One region of the Streptomyces sp. NPDC088762 genome, then DNA from elsewhere that is predicted to be linked to it. Evidence: riboswitches for the same ligand, from Rfam matches in the RefSeq annotation. Region 1 holds a riboswitch; the other holds the start of a gene.

Region 1 (7,128 bases):
GCACGTCCCAGTTCACCTGGGTCATGTCGAAGGGCGGCTGCCCCTGCTGTACCGGCATTCCGCTCGCCCCGAACCGGCTGACCTTGCCGTCGCTGTAACGGTACGAGTGGGTCGCCTTGGCCCCCGGGGTCACGGGGACGTCGGCGAGCACGTAGCTCTCGTAGATCCGCAGGTTGAGGAAGGTGGTGGTGCCGGTCTCCTTGCGCAACGCCTCGACGGCGGCCCGCGCCCCGGCCGGGTTGATCAAGCTGCCCTGGGGTGCGGCGGCCGGGGTCTCCTCGCCGGAGCCGCGCGCGCCGCCCGAGGCGCTGCCGGAGCCCGCCGCGGACGCCGAGCCGGAGGGCGCCGGAGTCGTGCCCCGGGCCTGCTGCCCCGACCCCTTCGCCGACCCCGATCCGGGGCCGTCGGGAAGCCACTGGACGGCCGCCAGGGTGCCGCCCGCGAGGACCACCGCGACGGCCGCGGCGACCAGGCCCGTACGGCGGCCCCTGTTCGGCCGGGGGCCGGCCACCGGGACCGTGGGCGAAGCGGCTGCCATCCCGGCCGGGGGCGTGTGCCCCTGCACCGCGGTGGGCATCGGGGCGGCCGGCCCGAAACTTCCCAGCGCGGCCGCCGGGGCGGGGGCCGGGGTGACCGGCTGGGCCGCCGGCCGGCCGGACTCGAGGGCGGCGCTCGCCTCCCGCAGCAGCTGCTCCAGCTGCGCGGCGTCGGGGCGCGCGGCGGGATCCCGCACGAGCAGCCGCTCCAGTACGGGACCCAGCGGGCCCGAGCGCACCGGCGCCGGGATCGGCTCGTCCAGGACGGCGACGACAGTGGCCAGCCCGGTGGCCCGGCGCAGCGGATGCACACCCTCCGCGGCCACGTACAGGAGCATGCCGAGCGACCACAGGTCGGAGGACGGATTGCCCTCCTGGCCCCGGACCCGCTCGGGCGCGATGTACTCGGGTGAGCCGATGAGGTCGCCGGTGGCGGTGAGGTTGGTCGCCCCGTGCAGGGCCGCGATGCCGAAATCGGTCAGGACGGCGCTGCCGTCGGGCCGCAGCAGGACGTTGGCGGGCTTCACGTCGCGGTGCAGCACTCCCTCCGCGTGCGCGGCCCGCAGCGCGGAGAGCACTTCGAGGCCGAGGCGCAGCACCTGCGCCACCGGCATCGGTCCCTGGGCGATCCGGTCGTGCAAGGAGCCGCCCTTGACCAGCTCCATCACGATCCACGGGTGCGTGTCGGCGTCCCCGGCCGGCTCGACGATGTGGTGGATGGTCACCACGTGCGGATGTGCCAGCCGGGCCAGCGCCCGGGCCTCGCGCACCGCCCGCTCTCGCAGTTGCACGTCCAGACCGGGACGGGCCGCGGCGAGCGCCGGGTCCGGCGGACGCACCTCCTTGAGCGCGACCTCGCGCTGCAGGGCGATGTCACGCGCACGCCATACCGTGCCCATGCCCCCGCTGCCCAACGGGGAGATCAATTCGAAGCGGCCGTCGACCGGCTGTCTGCCGCCCTCACTCGTGTCCATGGCGGGCCATCGTATGAGCCCGTGGGCCTCGGTCCCCCACCTGGGTCGCCTCCGGCCGTTGCTCCCTGCGACTCCGGGCAGCCGGTGGTGCGCGAGCGTGCCGGCGCGCGGTTCCGGCGCACCCCGCCCCGCCGTCCGGTCCGCCCGTGTCGATAGGGTGCGGGCCGAACTGCCGGGAGGGGCTGAGGGATGGGACCGGGACGAGGACTGTGGATCACCGGGCTGGTGCTGATACCGCTCGGCGTGTTGTTGACGGCGGCCACGTGGCTGCTCGGTGACTCCGTCTTCGGCGGCCACAGCGTCGGCTCCGATGGGATGCGGCCGACGTACGAGCAGGGCGACACCGTCTTCACGAAGAAGATCGACGGCAGCGAAGTCCATCGCGGCGACGCGGTCTTCTCCTACCTGCCCGGGCGCTACTCGGACACGGATCTCGTCTTCCAGCGCGTCATCGGCATCGGAGGCGACCGGGTGAGCTGCGACGGCAAGCAGGTGCTGGTGAACGGCGAACCGTTGCGCGAACCGTACGTCGCCGGGGGCGACCCCGTGGGTGACGGCACGACCTATGACGTGAAGGTGCCGGAAGGCCGGCTCTTCATGCTGGGCGACAACCGTGTCACCTCGCGGGACTCCCGCCACTTCCTCGCCGACGGACAGAGCGGCACGATCCCGGCGGATGCGGTCCGTGAGCGGGCGCTCGACGGCCCGGGCGTCGCGATCGCGATGGTCCTCCTCCTGGTCGGCGGCTTCCTCCTCACACTCATCGGACTCGGCTGCGGGCTGGCCGGGTACCTGGTCAAGCGGCGGGCCCCGGGGACGCCCCCGACGCCGGCAACCGCGGCTCGCCTCTGGTCGTGACGCCGCCGCAGGTCCCGTCCGGGCCAGGGGGGCCGGCCAGGCGTGCTCGGCGTGGGGATTCCCGGTCAGTTCGTCGTCAGGATCAGGGGCGCCGGATCGCCGTCGCTCCAGTCGGGAGGCAGCGCCGCGAGCGCGTCGCCCATGGCGGCTCCGCGTAGGAAGGCGGCGCGATGCCCGTCGGCGATGCGGGCTCCGGGGCCGTCCCAGGTGACCGGTACGAGCCGGGTCAGGCCGGCTCTCGGCCGTACCGGACCCGTGACGGGTACCTGCGGGAGTGCGGGAAGGGTACGTCCCGACAGGCCGGCGATCAGGGGGCCGAGCAGCGTGTGGGCGGCGACGAGTGCCGCGTACGGGTTCCCGGGGAGCCCCACGACCCACCGCCCGGCGGGGAGTTCGGCGAGCAGCATCGGGTGTCCGGGGCGGCAGTCGACGGTGTCGACGACCATCCGTGCCCCCGCATCGCCGAGCAGGCGGCGGAGCTGGTCCGTGGCGCCGACGGAGGTGGAGCCCGTCACCACCACGATGTCGACGTCCTGCATGGCGTGCACGGTGTGGGCCAGCAGCCCCGCCGGCTGGTCGGGCACGTGCAGCAGCCGGCCCGTCTCGCCGCCGAGTTGGGCGATCAGGGCGGGGAGGAGCGGTCCGAGGGCGTCGCGCACCCGCCCCGGGCCCGGCCGGCCGGTGTGCTCCAGCTCGTCCCCCGTGATCAGCGCGCCGACGCGGGGGCGCGGCCGTACCACCAGCGAGTCGTGGCCGCAGGACGCGGCGAGGCCGGCCAGCGCCGGACCGATCCGGGTGCCTGCGGGCGCGAGGACGCTTCCCGCGGGGGTGTCCTCCCCGGTGCGCCGGATGTGCCGTCCGGGCGGCAGTACGGGACCGAGCACCCGGTCGCCGTCGACGAGCACCGCCGATTCCAGCGGCAGAACGGCGTACGCCCCGGCTGGGACCTGGGCCCCGGTCGAGATCGCCAGGCACTCCCCCGCCCCCAGCCCACCCGGCCAGGAGATGCCCGCCCGTACGGCCCCCCGGACCCGCCAGGGGCCGGGGCCTGCCACCGCGTAGCCGTCCATGGCGGCGGTGTCGAAGGACGGAAGCGGATGCAGGGCGGCCAGTTCCCCGGCCAGGGTCAGGCCCGGGGCGTCGGCCAGGGGCACGGTACGGGGAGCGAGTGGGCGCGGCGCGTCGTGTGCACGCCTTCGGGCCTGCGCCCAGGACGCCGCGGCGTGCCGGGGTGGCTCGGTCCCCTCGGGTGCGGGGGCCGGAGCGGGGCCGGAGCGGGGCGTGACGGTGACGGGCGCGGCGGACGCAGACATGGGTACGAGTCTCGATCGGGGGCGTTTCCGCCCTTCACCGTGTGGATTGCGGGGGCGCTCCGATCCGCTCACGATCCGCCCACCGCGGCGGTGAGCCCGCCGTCCCGCATGCCGGGGGCCGCGCACCTGCACGGTGCGCGGCCCGGCCGGCGAGGCGGTGATCAACCTAGGCCGGCCAGGTGCCGGTCAGCTTGCGCACCCCGCTGGCGCCGGCGCGGTCCACTGCCGCCTTCACCACGGCGAAGACCGCCCCCTGCAGGGCAGCGGCCGGGAGGACCTCGCCCCACGACCGGCTCTCGTCCAGGGCGTCCGGGGCATCACCCTGGCGCCCGACGACCCGCCACACCTGCTTGAACGCCATCCCGGCCAGCAGGCCGCCGGCCATGCCGAGGCCGAGCCCGACGGGCCTGTATGCCATCTTCATCTTGTTCATGGTTCCTCCCTCTCCGAATCTCTCCGGGTACGGGCGGCCGGCCGGACCGGCCCTGCCCGTCGCCACCCGTACTGTGCACCTGCCCCGGTACGGCACGGCGATGTGTCCGTGACGGGCTCGCGCACCGGCGTCGGAACCGCTCAGATCTGCCGCAGGTGTCGGGTGAACAGGGCGCGGGCCCGGTCGAGGTCTTCGGGGGAGGCCGCGCCGCGTTTGGGCAGGACGAAGAGGAACTCCATGCTGCCGGTGAGGACGAACAGGTCGGGAGTCTCGAACCACCAGGGGTAGGACCGCCACTCGACGGCATCGGTCTCTCCGGATGTGCCGGTGGTGGTCAGCCCGTCCTCTGCGATCGTGGTGAGGCAGGCTCCGTGCGCCGCGTGGACGGCGTACTGGTCCCGTGTCCGGCGCCTGCGGAAGTACTGGCGCACGACGAGCACGGCGATCGCACCGAGCACGGCCGCCACGATGGTCTGCGTCTGGTCCAAGTGCATCCGCCACGCCTTGAAGACGCACGCGACGGCCCCGGCCGCGCCGAGCAGCAGCAGGTACCTGGTGCGGCCGGGCCACGTGTGCAGGGTGTACCGCCACAGGGCCTTGTCGTAGTCCTCGGCGGCCGGGGTGTACGCGAACCGCGCAGCCCGGACCGGGGCCGGAGTTTCGGCCGGCTCGGCTTGATTCATGTCCATGACAGCGGACGGTACGACATCGTCCCTGCACGACCACGCCCCACCCGACCCTCGCCCCGACGGGCGCCCGCGTCACAGCCGCCAGTACGTACCCGCACGGGAATCGACGTGCACGACGTGCCGGCCCACGCGCACCACGTGGTGGTCCGGGCCGGTCCAGGAGCCGGTGACGCCGTCGGCGCCGGGCAGAGGGGTCCAGACCTCCAGGAAGGTGGTGCCGTCCGGGTTGGTGCCCCGCTCGACGAGGTTCGGCCCCTCCCACCGGAAGGTCCCCGCGTCTTCGCCCGGCTCGCCCGTCAGGTGGTGAAAGCGCACCTCGGACCCGTCGAAGGCGGTCGTACCGGCGAAGCCCCGGCTGTCGGCGTAATACGGCCCGGCCTGCAGCCACACCACTTCGCGGTCCTCGAGGAGGGGTCCGCCGTTGCGGCTGATGCCGCGCCGCAGCCAGGCGCCGTGCTCGGGCACCGGGACGCCGGGGCCGCCCGGGACGCCGGCCCCCGGCTCGGGCTCAGGCCCGGTCACCGGTGGCGGGGTCGTCGACGGCCAGGAGCGTCAGCGGTACGTTGCCCCGTACGGCCTGGGAGTACGGGCAGACGGCGTCCGCCCGGTGCAGGAGGGGCTGGAGGTCCGCCGCACGCCATCCCGGCAGGCTGACGGTGAGGGCCACCGCGAGGCCGTAGCCCGCGGGCGTGTCGGTGGTACCGAGTTGGACCTCGCACGCTACGTGCGCGGCGGAGGCGTCCGCCCCGAATTCGGAGGCGACCTCCGCGAGCGCGGAGGTGAAGCAGGCGGCGAAACCGGCCGCGAACAGCTGCTCGGGGTTGGTGGTGCCGGGCACCTTCTTGCGCGGCGGGGCGAGGCGGACCTCCAGGCGCCCGTCGTCCGTGCGTACGGAGCCGGTGCGGCCCCCGGCGGCGTGCGCGGTCGTCCGGTACAGGCTGCGGGTGAGGGGTACGGCCATGGCGTTCGGTCCATCTGCTCGACGAGGACGCTGCCCGGGTACGGACAGCGGACGGCGCTGCTCGTGCAGCACCTCGCGCGTCGTCGTGCGTAACCGGGTACGGCGCATCTCGTCCGGGGCCGTGGATCCGGCCGCCGGACAATCTAGCAACGGCGGCCGCCGCCCGCGGCCTTGCCTGCGGTGACGTTCCTCACCCGCCGCCGGTCCGGCCGCCACCCGGGGACGCGGGCCGGTGCCGGCTGCGGTACGCACCGGGAGGCATGCCCTCCCACCGGGTGAAGGCACGGGCCAGGGCGGTCGCACCGCTCAGGCCGACGAGGGGGGCGATGCGGTCCAGCGGCAGGGCCGTGGTCTCCAGCAGTCGCCGGGCCCGGCTGTGGCGGGCGGTGTCGAGGAGCGCGCGCCATGACGTGCCCTCCGCGTGCAGGGCCCTGCGCAGGGTCCGGACGCTGAGGTTGAGTTCCCTGGCGGGGCCCTCGGGGCCCGCGGCCTCGAGCGTGGCGTGCTCCAGCCACCGCCGCACGCGCTCGGCCGCGGTCGCCGTCCCGGTCGCGGACCCGTTCCCGGTCGCGGACCCGGACCCGGACCCGTTCCCGGCCCCGGCAGTGGACAGCTGGTCCAGGAGCCGGTCGGCGTAGGCCCGGTGGAGGGCGTTGAGCGCCGGGTCGTAGAGGGGGCGGCGCCGGTCGAGGTCCCCGTTGCCGACCGTGATCGCGTTCTCCGGGGCCTCGAAGGTGACGGGGCAGCCGAGGACGCGGGCGTACGGCTCGGCCGCGCCCGCACGCGGATGGGTGAACGACACGGCCAGGGGCGCCCAGTCGTCGCCGGCGATCCAGCGGGCGGCCCGCACCATGCTGCTGACGACCGCCTCCACCTGCTGGGGGTGCATGGCCGCCGGGTCGACGGTCGGCCGGTAGCAGATCCGGCTGTCGCCGCCGCGGCGGTGCAGGGTCACCGTGCCCGCCTGGCTCACCAGGGGGTGGTACCGCTCGGCCGCCCGTGCGGCGTCGGCGAGGCTGGCGCAGGTGAGGACGAGGTGGCCCAGGATGTGCAGGCCCTCGGGCCTGATGCGGTCGCCCACGAGGAGCCCGGTGTGCGGGCCGGTGTCCGGGGCGGCGAGCACCGTGTCCCACAGGGCGCGCATCTCGCCGAACGCCAGCCGGTCGGTGGGCAGGGCCCAGGAACGGGACCCGCCGGCGCCCTCCTCCGTGGCGCTCAGGACGGCGTGGGCGTAGCACGCGGTGACGGACGGCGGCTCGATGGTGGACACGGCCGCCAGTCAATGCGGGCGCACCGCCCCCGTCAACACCGCCCCGTCGGCACCCCCGTCGTCGGGCCGGCCGCCGCGCGCCGGGGTCCGAAGA
Region 2 (7,128 bases), on a different contig from region 1:
CGATGTACGTGTACGCGAGGATGAACCCGAACACGGTGTTGGTGAACACCCCGGCCGCCGTCGCGATCCCGTAGGTGGCGTAGCGGCGGAACCCGCCCGCGGCGACGGCCAGGTAGAGCCCCGCCCTCTCACGCGCGCCCTGACGCACCGTATCCCTCCGTTTCCCACGTCGTTCCTACGTCGGCCAAAGCGCGCGAGCTTAGTGCGGAGGGGCGAGCCACGCGACCGATTTACCCCCGTCCGGCGCGTCATGACCGGTCATCGGGTAGACACCATGAGGTACAGAAGTGGATATTTCGCACGGCGTCGAGGAGTCCCGGAGATGAGCGACCAGTCACCACCCCCTGGCTGGACCCCTCGCGACCCCGACACCCCCGAAGAACACCAACCCCACCCGGTACAGCAGACCCACCACACACAGAGGCCGGGACACCCCGGCGCCAAGGCCCGCCGCAGGCGCACCGGCTGGCGCCGCGCCCTGCCCACCTGGCGCATGCTCCTGGGCGGCATCCTGCTCCTCGCCCTGCTGATCGGCGGCGCCCTCGTCGCCGGCTACCTGCTGGTCGACATCCCCCCGGCCAACGCCGCCGCCACCGCCCAGTCCAACGTCTACCTCTACTCCGACGGCTCCCAGATCGCCCGCGACGGCGAGGTCGACCGCGTCAACGTCCCGCTGTCCCAGATCCCCCGGACCGTCCAGGAAGCCGTACTGGCCGCCGAAGACCGGGACTTCTACTCCGAACGGGCCGTCGACCCCAAGGCGATGCTCCGCGCCGCCTGGAACACCGCGACCGGCAAGGGCACCCAGTCCGGATCCACCATCACCCAGCAGTACGTCAAGAACTACTACCTGGGCCAGGAACAGACGATCAAACGCAAGGTCAAGGAGTTCTTCATCGCGATCAAACTCGGTCGCGAGAAGTCCAAGCAATACATCCTCGAGGGCTACCTGAACACCAGCTACTTCGGCCGCAACGCCTACGGCATCCAGGCCGCCGCCCAGGCCTACTACGGCAAGGACGTCGGCCGGCTCACCACCGCCGAGGGCGCCTACCTCGCCACCCTCCTCAACTCCCCCAGCGCCTTCGACGTCGTCTCCCACCCCCAGAGCCGCGCCCGCGCCCTCGCCCGCTGGAACTACGTACTCGACGGCATGGTCAAGAAGGACTGGCTGCCCGCCACCGAACGCGCGACGACGCAATTCCCCGAACCGGGCAAGGTCCGCGCCGCAGCCGGACTGTCCGGGCAGCGCGGATACCTCGTCGAGGCCGTCAAGGACTACCTCGTCGAACGCGAGATCCTCGACGACAAAACCCTCGCCGAAGGCGGCTACCGCATCACCACCACCATCGACAGGCGCCGCCAGAACGCCTTCGTCGAAGCCGTCGACGACCAGATGGTCGGCAAACTCGACCCCGGAACGCGCAAGGCCGACCGCCTGGTGCGCGCCGGCGGAGTCTCCATCGACCCCGCCACCGGCAAGGTCGTCGCCCTGTACGGCGGCATCGACTACACCAAGCAGTACGTCAACAACGCGACCCGGCACGACTACCAGGTCGCCTCCACCTTCAAGCCGTTCGTCTTCGCGGCCGCCGTCCAGAACGACTCCCGCACCCAGGACGGCCGCCGCATCACCCCGAACACGATCTACAACGGCGACAACAGGCGCCGCGTCGTCGGCACCCGGATCCCCTACGCCCCCGAGAACGAGGGGCAGGTCTCCTACGGCAACATCACCGTCAACACCGCCACCGACCTCTCCGTGAACGCCGTCTTCGCCCAGATGGTCGTCGACGTCGGCACCACGAAGGTCAAACAGACCGCCGTCGACCTCGGCATCCCCGAGAACACCCCGAACTTCGACCCCGGCCCCGCCATGGCACTGGGCACCCTCCAGGCCAGCGTCCTCGACATGACCCAGGCCTACGCGACCCTCGCCGACCACGGCCGCCGCACCCCCTACACCTTCGTGGAGAAGATCACCAAGGGCGGCGATCCCATTGGCCTGCCCGACCGCACCCCCACCCAGGCCGTCAGCCGCGAGGCCGCCGACACCACCACCTCCATGCTGATCAGCGTCGTCGACAACGGCACCGGTACGGCCGCCCTCGCCGCCGGGCACCCGGCCGCCGGCAAGACCGGCACCGGCGAACTGGACCGCTCGGCGTGGTTCGCGGCCTACACCCCCGACCTGGTCACCGTGGTCGCGATGATGGGCCAGGACCCGGACACCGGAACCCTCCAGTCGCTCTACGGAGCCCTCGGCGACGCCCGGATCGGCGGGGGCGGCTACCCCGCCCGGATCTGGGCCCAGTACACGAAGACGGCCCTCGAGGGCACCGACCCCGTCGACTTCGACCTCGAACTCCAGCCGGGCGGGGCGCCGCTCCCCACCCTCCCGCCCGCCCCGTCCGAGCAGCCGACGGAGGAGGCGACACCGGAGGAGGAACCCCCGACCCGCCCGGGCCGTCCCAACCGGCCGAACCGGCCGGGGCGCCCGACACCCCCGGACGGCGGACAGGACAACGGCGGCCAGGACAACGGCGGCCAGAACCAAGGAGGCCAGACCAACGGCGGACAGACCCAGGGCGGACAGACCCAGGGCGGCCAGACCCAGGGCGGCCAGGACAACGGCGGCGCCACCGAGGGCACCCAGGGAGGCGCCGGCACGGGCACGGGCACCGAAGGCGGCACCACGGCGGGCAGGGGCTCCACCGGCGGCAGAGAGGGCCTGCGCCCGGCACCGCCCTCGGCATTCCTCGAGTAGTGAGTGTGAAGGTCAGTGACCAGAGGTCGCCTTCAGCCCCACCACGGCGACCAGCAGCAGACAGATGAAGAAGATCCGGGCGGCGGTGACGGGCTCACCCAGCACCGCCATGCCCAGCACGGCCGCACCGGCGGCACCGATGCCCACCCACACCCCGTACGCCGTACCGATGGGCAGCGACTTGGCGGCGTACGAGAGCAGCACCATGCTGGCGACGATCCCGGCACCCGTGAACACACTGGGCCACAGCCGGGTGAAGCCCTCCGTGAACTTCATGCCGATCGACCAGCCGACCTCGAGCAGACCGGCCACGATCAGAAGAACCCATGCCATGACGGCACCTCCGAGACGTCGAGCGATACGGGGTGCGTCGTCTTGTCGTACCCGGTACGGCGCGTCTCGTCGGGGTTCCCCACCACCGTAGCAAAGGGCATGCGAAAGGGCCGGTGACGTCCGCCACCGGCCCTTTCCCGCTCTCTCCACCGCCTCAGAGTCAGAGGTACAGCCCGGTGGAATCCTTCGCGCCCTCCAGCCGCTCCGCGGCCACGGCGTGCAGGTCCCGCTCGCGCATCAGCACGTACGTCGCCCCCCGCACCTCGACCTCGGCCCGGTCCTCCGGGTCGTACAGCACCCGGTCACCGGGTTCGACGGTGCGGACGTTCTGCCCGACCGCGACCACCTCGGCCCAGGCCAGCCGCTTGCCCACCGCGGCCGTCGCCGGAATGAGGATGCCGCCGCCGGAGCGGCGCTCGCCCTCCGGCAGGTCGGACTTCACGAGCACGCGGTCGTGCAGCATGCGGATGGGCAGCTTGTCGTGGGTGGTGTTCTCGCTCACGCCTTGAACCTACCTGAGGACGTCATCGGCGCTTGCGCCGCACCGACAGCACGACCAGCCCGATCACACCGGCGGCCAGCAGCGCCACCGGCACGATCCGCTCCACGCGCGGGGCCCCGTCCTCGTGGCGCAGTCCGTCGGACACGTCCGTCACGAGACGGTTCACCGCGACGAACGCGCGCCCGGCGGTGTGGTCGACCGTCGAGGCGACCCGTGCCTTCGCGTCCCCGATGATCGTCTTCGGGTGCATGCGCACACCGATCTCGTCGAGCGTCTCGGCGAGCTGCTCGCGGCGGCGGACGATGTCCGCCTCGATCTGTGCGGGGGTCCTGGCTTCCGGCACCGCGCTGCCTCCGTCGTCGTGGTCGTGGTCGTGCTCGTAAGTGAACAGGCTGTCAGCTTAGTCTCGTGGCATACCGATGCCCTCCCGAGGAGACTGTGGACATGAGTGAACGACTTCAGCCGGGCGACACCGCCCCCGCCTTCACCCTGCCGGACGCGGACGGCAACGAGGTCTCCCTCGCCGACCACAAGGGCCGCAAGGTCATCGTCTACTTCTACCCGGCGGCGCTGACGCCGGGCTGCACGAAGCAGGCCTGCGACTTCACGGACAACCTGGACGTCCTGGCCACGGCCGGCTACGACGTCATCGGCGTCTCCCCCGACAAGCCGGAGAAGCTCGCGAAGTTCCGCGAGCAGGAGCACCTGAAGGTCACTCTGGTCGGCGACCCGGAGAAGGAGACGCTGGCGGCGTACGGCGCCTTCGGCGAGAAGAAGCTGTACGGCAAGACGGTGACCGGGGTGATCCGCTCCACGGTGGTCGTCGACGAGGACGGCAAGGTCGAGCACGCCTTCTACAACGTCAAGGCCACCGGTCACGTAGCCAAGATCATCAAGGACCTGGGCATCTGACCCAGCCCCCCTCGGAGCGGCCCACACCCAACCGGTGCGGGCCGCTCCGTTTATCGGCCAAAACAGCCCGTAACCGTCCGACTATCGGTCCGTTACTCCGTACGAGAGCCGCACACGCGGCCGGGGACGGAGAGGGGTCGGTATGCCGATCAGCCCATACACCCAGGAACGCCTGGCGAAGGTGGCGAGTACGTCGCGCACTCTGACGGAGGCACTGGAGCAACTGGGAGTCGACCCGAAAAGCGGCTCGCGTGAGTACATACGCAGGCGGATGAACCAGCTCGGAGTGGACACCTCGCACTTCGAGCGCGACGGGAACCGCTGGACCCGCGCGATCCTGGAGGAGGCGGTCAGCGCCTCCAGCAACATGTACGAGGTCCTGCGGCGCCTGGGGCTCGACGCTGTAGGCGGGCACCACGCCCACATCAGCCGCCGGGTCCGCGTGCTGGGCATCGACACGTCGCACTTCACCGGTCCGTCCCGGACGAACCGCTCGCCTGACAGCAATCGACGGCGTACAGCGGACGAGATCCTCCGCAGGGACGACACGCGTCAGGCTAGACGCACCCCGAACACCATGCTCCGCCGCGCGCTGCTTGATCTCGGCGTTGAGGAGCGCTGTGCCGATTGCGGCACCACCACTGTGTGGATGGGTCAGCCCCTACCCTTGGAGGTCGATCACATCAACGGCGACTGGCGCGACAACCGCCGGGAAAACCTGCGGCTACTGTGCCCCAACTGCCACTCCACGACGGATTCGTACCGAGGCCGTGGCAAGGGGCGGCGATGAAAAACCAACGCCACGATCGACCCTCGCGAGAGGAACTGGCCCAGGCAATCGCCGAGTCGGCCAGCTTCGCAGGAACCCTCCGGATTCTGGGGTTCCCCGATCATGGCGGGCAGCGCGCCCACTTGCGCAGGTGGATCACGGAGGAGGGACACGACACGTCGCACTTCCTCGGCCAAGGGCATCAACGCGGCAAGGCCGGGACCAGGCCGCCCAAGGCGGCAGACGACGTCCTAGTCGACCGGAGCGGAACCCAGCGAACGGGCACTGAGCTCTTACGCCGTGCCCTTCGGGATATCGGAACCCCTGACCGCTGCGACCGGTGCGGCACCCCTCCTGAGTGGCGGGGGCGCCCCATGACGCTGGAGGTTGACCACATCAATGGCGACCGGAGCGACGACCGGCGAGAGAACCTGCGCCTGTTGTGCCCCAACTGCCATGCGGTCACCAGTACGTGGTGTCGTGGTGGACGACACAATCGGTAATGCCGTTTCCCTTGTACGGCGCGGTGCGCAGTAGAGTGTCCAGTGCTCGCGCCCGTACGCGACCTGGTTAGCGGTGGTCTTTAGGTGGCCACGTATGTCGGTTCGAATCCGACCGGGCGTACCAAACGAGGCCGGGTCCCTGATCGGGGGACCCGGTCTCGCCGTTTCAGCCCAGGAGGGCGCGGACGAAGGGGACCAGGGCGCGGAAGGCCTGGCCTCGGTGGGAGATGGCGTTCTTCTCCGCCGGGGTGAGTTCCGCGCAGGTGCGGGTGTCGTTCAGGGGCTGGAGGATCGGGTCGTAGCCGAAGCCGCCCGTGCCCGACGGGGTGTGGCGGAGGGTGCCCAGGAGGCGGCCCTCGACGACGCGTTCGGTGCCGTCCGGGAGGGCCAGGGCCGCCGCGCACGCGAAGTGGGCTCCGCGGTGTTCGTCCGCGATGTCCGACAGCTGGGCCAGGAGCAGGTCCAGGTTGGCCTTGTCGTCGCCGTGGCGGCCGGCCCAGCGGGCGGAGAAGATGCCGGGGGCGCCGTTCAGGACGTCGACGCAGAGGCCGGAGTCGTCGGCGACCGCCGGGAGGCCGGTGGCCCGGGCGAGGGCGTGGGCCTTGAGGAGGGCGTTCTCGGCGAAGGAGATGCCGGTTTCCTTGACGTCCGGGATCTCCGGGTACGCGTCCGCGCCGACCAGCTCGTGCGGCAGGCCGGCGTCGGAAAGGATGGCGCGCAGTTCGGAGACCTTGCCCGCGTTGCGGGTGGCCAGGATCAGGCGGGCGGGCGGGTTCTCGGGCGTCGAGGTCATGCCCTCATTATCCCGGGGTGCAGACCTTGGAGATCTCGCTCGCGGCGTCCGCGACCGGCTTGATGTCCGGGGTCGGGTTGCCCTGTTCGATGGCGGTACGGACGTTCTTGACGGCCGTGTTCATCGAGTTGATGGCCTTGCCCAGGTCGGCGTTGTCCGTCTGGTCGCCGATCTTCTTGAGGTTCGTCTCGATCTGGTTGAGCGCGTTCTGGGCGTCCTGCGGGCTGTTGCCGGCCTGGGAGACGGCCTGCTGGAGGTCGTTGGCGCCGTCGGTTATGGCGACCGCCGTGTTGGCGCAGTCCATCGCCGTGGAGATCGCGTCACAGGCCGTCAGGGCCGGCAGGGTCAGTACGGCGGCAGCGGCCACCGCCGCGATGCGGAGCTTCATTCGGTTCTCCCCCGGGGGTGCTCGGATACGTGGACGGGCGCACGGCTGTGACACCGTGCGCCCGTATCTTCGTAGACGCGGGGGCTAGAGCTCCAGTTCCAGCGCGCTCAGCTGAAGGGCTTCCAGGTCCGCGCAGCCGCCGGCGGCGAGGTCGAGGAGGG

What was found. Region 1 has a riboswitch for guanidine ahead of ACIP5M_RS09775 (Ohr family peroxiredoxin). Riboswitches for the same ligand answer to the same signal wherever they lie in the genome.
Region 2: it holds a riboswitch for guanidine, as region 1 does, so the genes downstream of both, ACIP5M_RS00575 (DMT family transporter) here and ACIP5M_RS09775 (Ohr family peroxiredoxin) in region 1, are expected to answer to the same signal.

Annotation. Positions count from the first base shown of each region.
Region 1 covers NZ_JBIVKT010000003.1:293,747-300,874, forward strand. The annotation lists gene ACIP5M_RS09745 (serine/threonine-protein kinase) at 1-1,510, opposite strand, end outside; gene lepB (signal peptidase I) at 1,700-2,368, shown strand; gene ACIP5M_RS09755 (molybdopterin molybdotransferase MoeA) at 2,434-3,681, opposite strand; gene ACIP5M_RS09760 (DUF4235 domain-containing protein) at 3,848-4,114, opposite strand; gene ACIP5M_RS09765 (YcxB family protein) at 4,255-4,803, opposite strand; gene ACIP5M_RS09770 (hypothetical protein) at 4,876-5,325, opposite strand; gene ACIP5M_RS09775 (Ohr family peroxiredoxin) at 5,312-5,764, opposite strand; guanidine-III (ykkC-III) riboswitch at 5,839-5,902, opposite strand; gene ACIP5M_RS09780 (AraC family transcriptional regulator ligand-binding domain-containing protein) at 5,955-7,034, opposite strand.
Region 2 covers NZ_JBIVKT010000001.1:118,635-125,762, reverse strand. The annotation lists gene ACIP5M_RS00585 (ABC transporter permease) at 1-148, opposite strand, end outside; gene ACIP5M_RS00580 (transglycosylase domain-containing protein) at 323-2,767, shown strand; gene ACIP5M_RS00575 (DMT family transporter) at 2,780-3,100, opposite strand; guanidine-III (ykkC-III) riboswitch at 3,132-3,203, opposite strand; gene ACIP5M_RS00570 (GroES family chaperonin) at 3,261-3,602, opposite strand; gene ACIP5M_RS00565 (DUF3618 domain-containing protein) at 3,625-3,945, opposite strand; gene bcp (thioredoxin-dependent thiol peroxidase) at 4,047-4,514, shown strand; gene ACIP5M_RS00555 (HNH endonuclease signature motif containing protein) at 4,657-5,304, shown strand; gene ACIP5M_RS00550 (HNH endonuclease) at 5,301-5,786, shown strand; tRNA gene ACIP5M_RS00545 (tRNA-Leu) at 5,835-5,910, shown strand; gene rdgB (RdgB/HAM1 family non-canonical purine NTP pyrophosphatase) at 5,953-6,579, opposite strand; gene ACIP5M_RS00535 (hypothetical protein) at 6,587-6,967, opposite strand; gene rph (ribonuclease PH) at 7,052-7,128, opposite strand, start outside.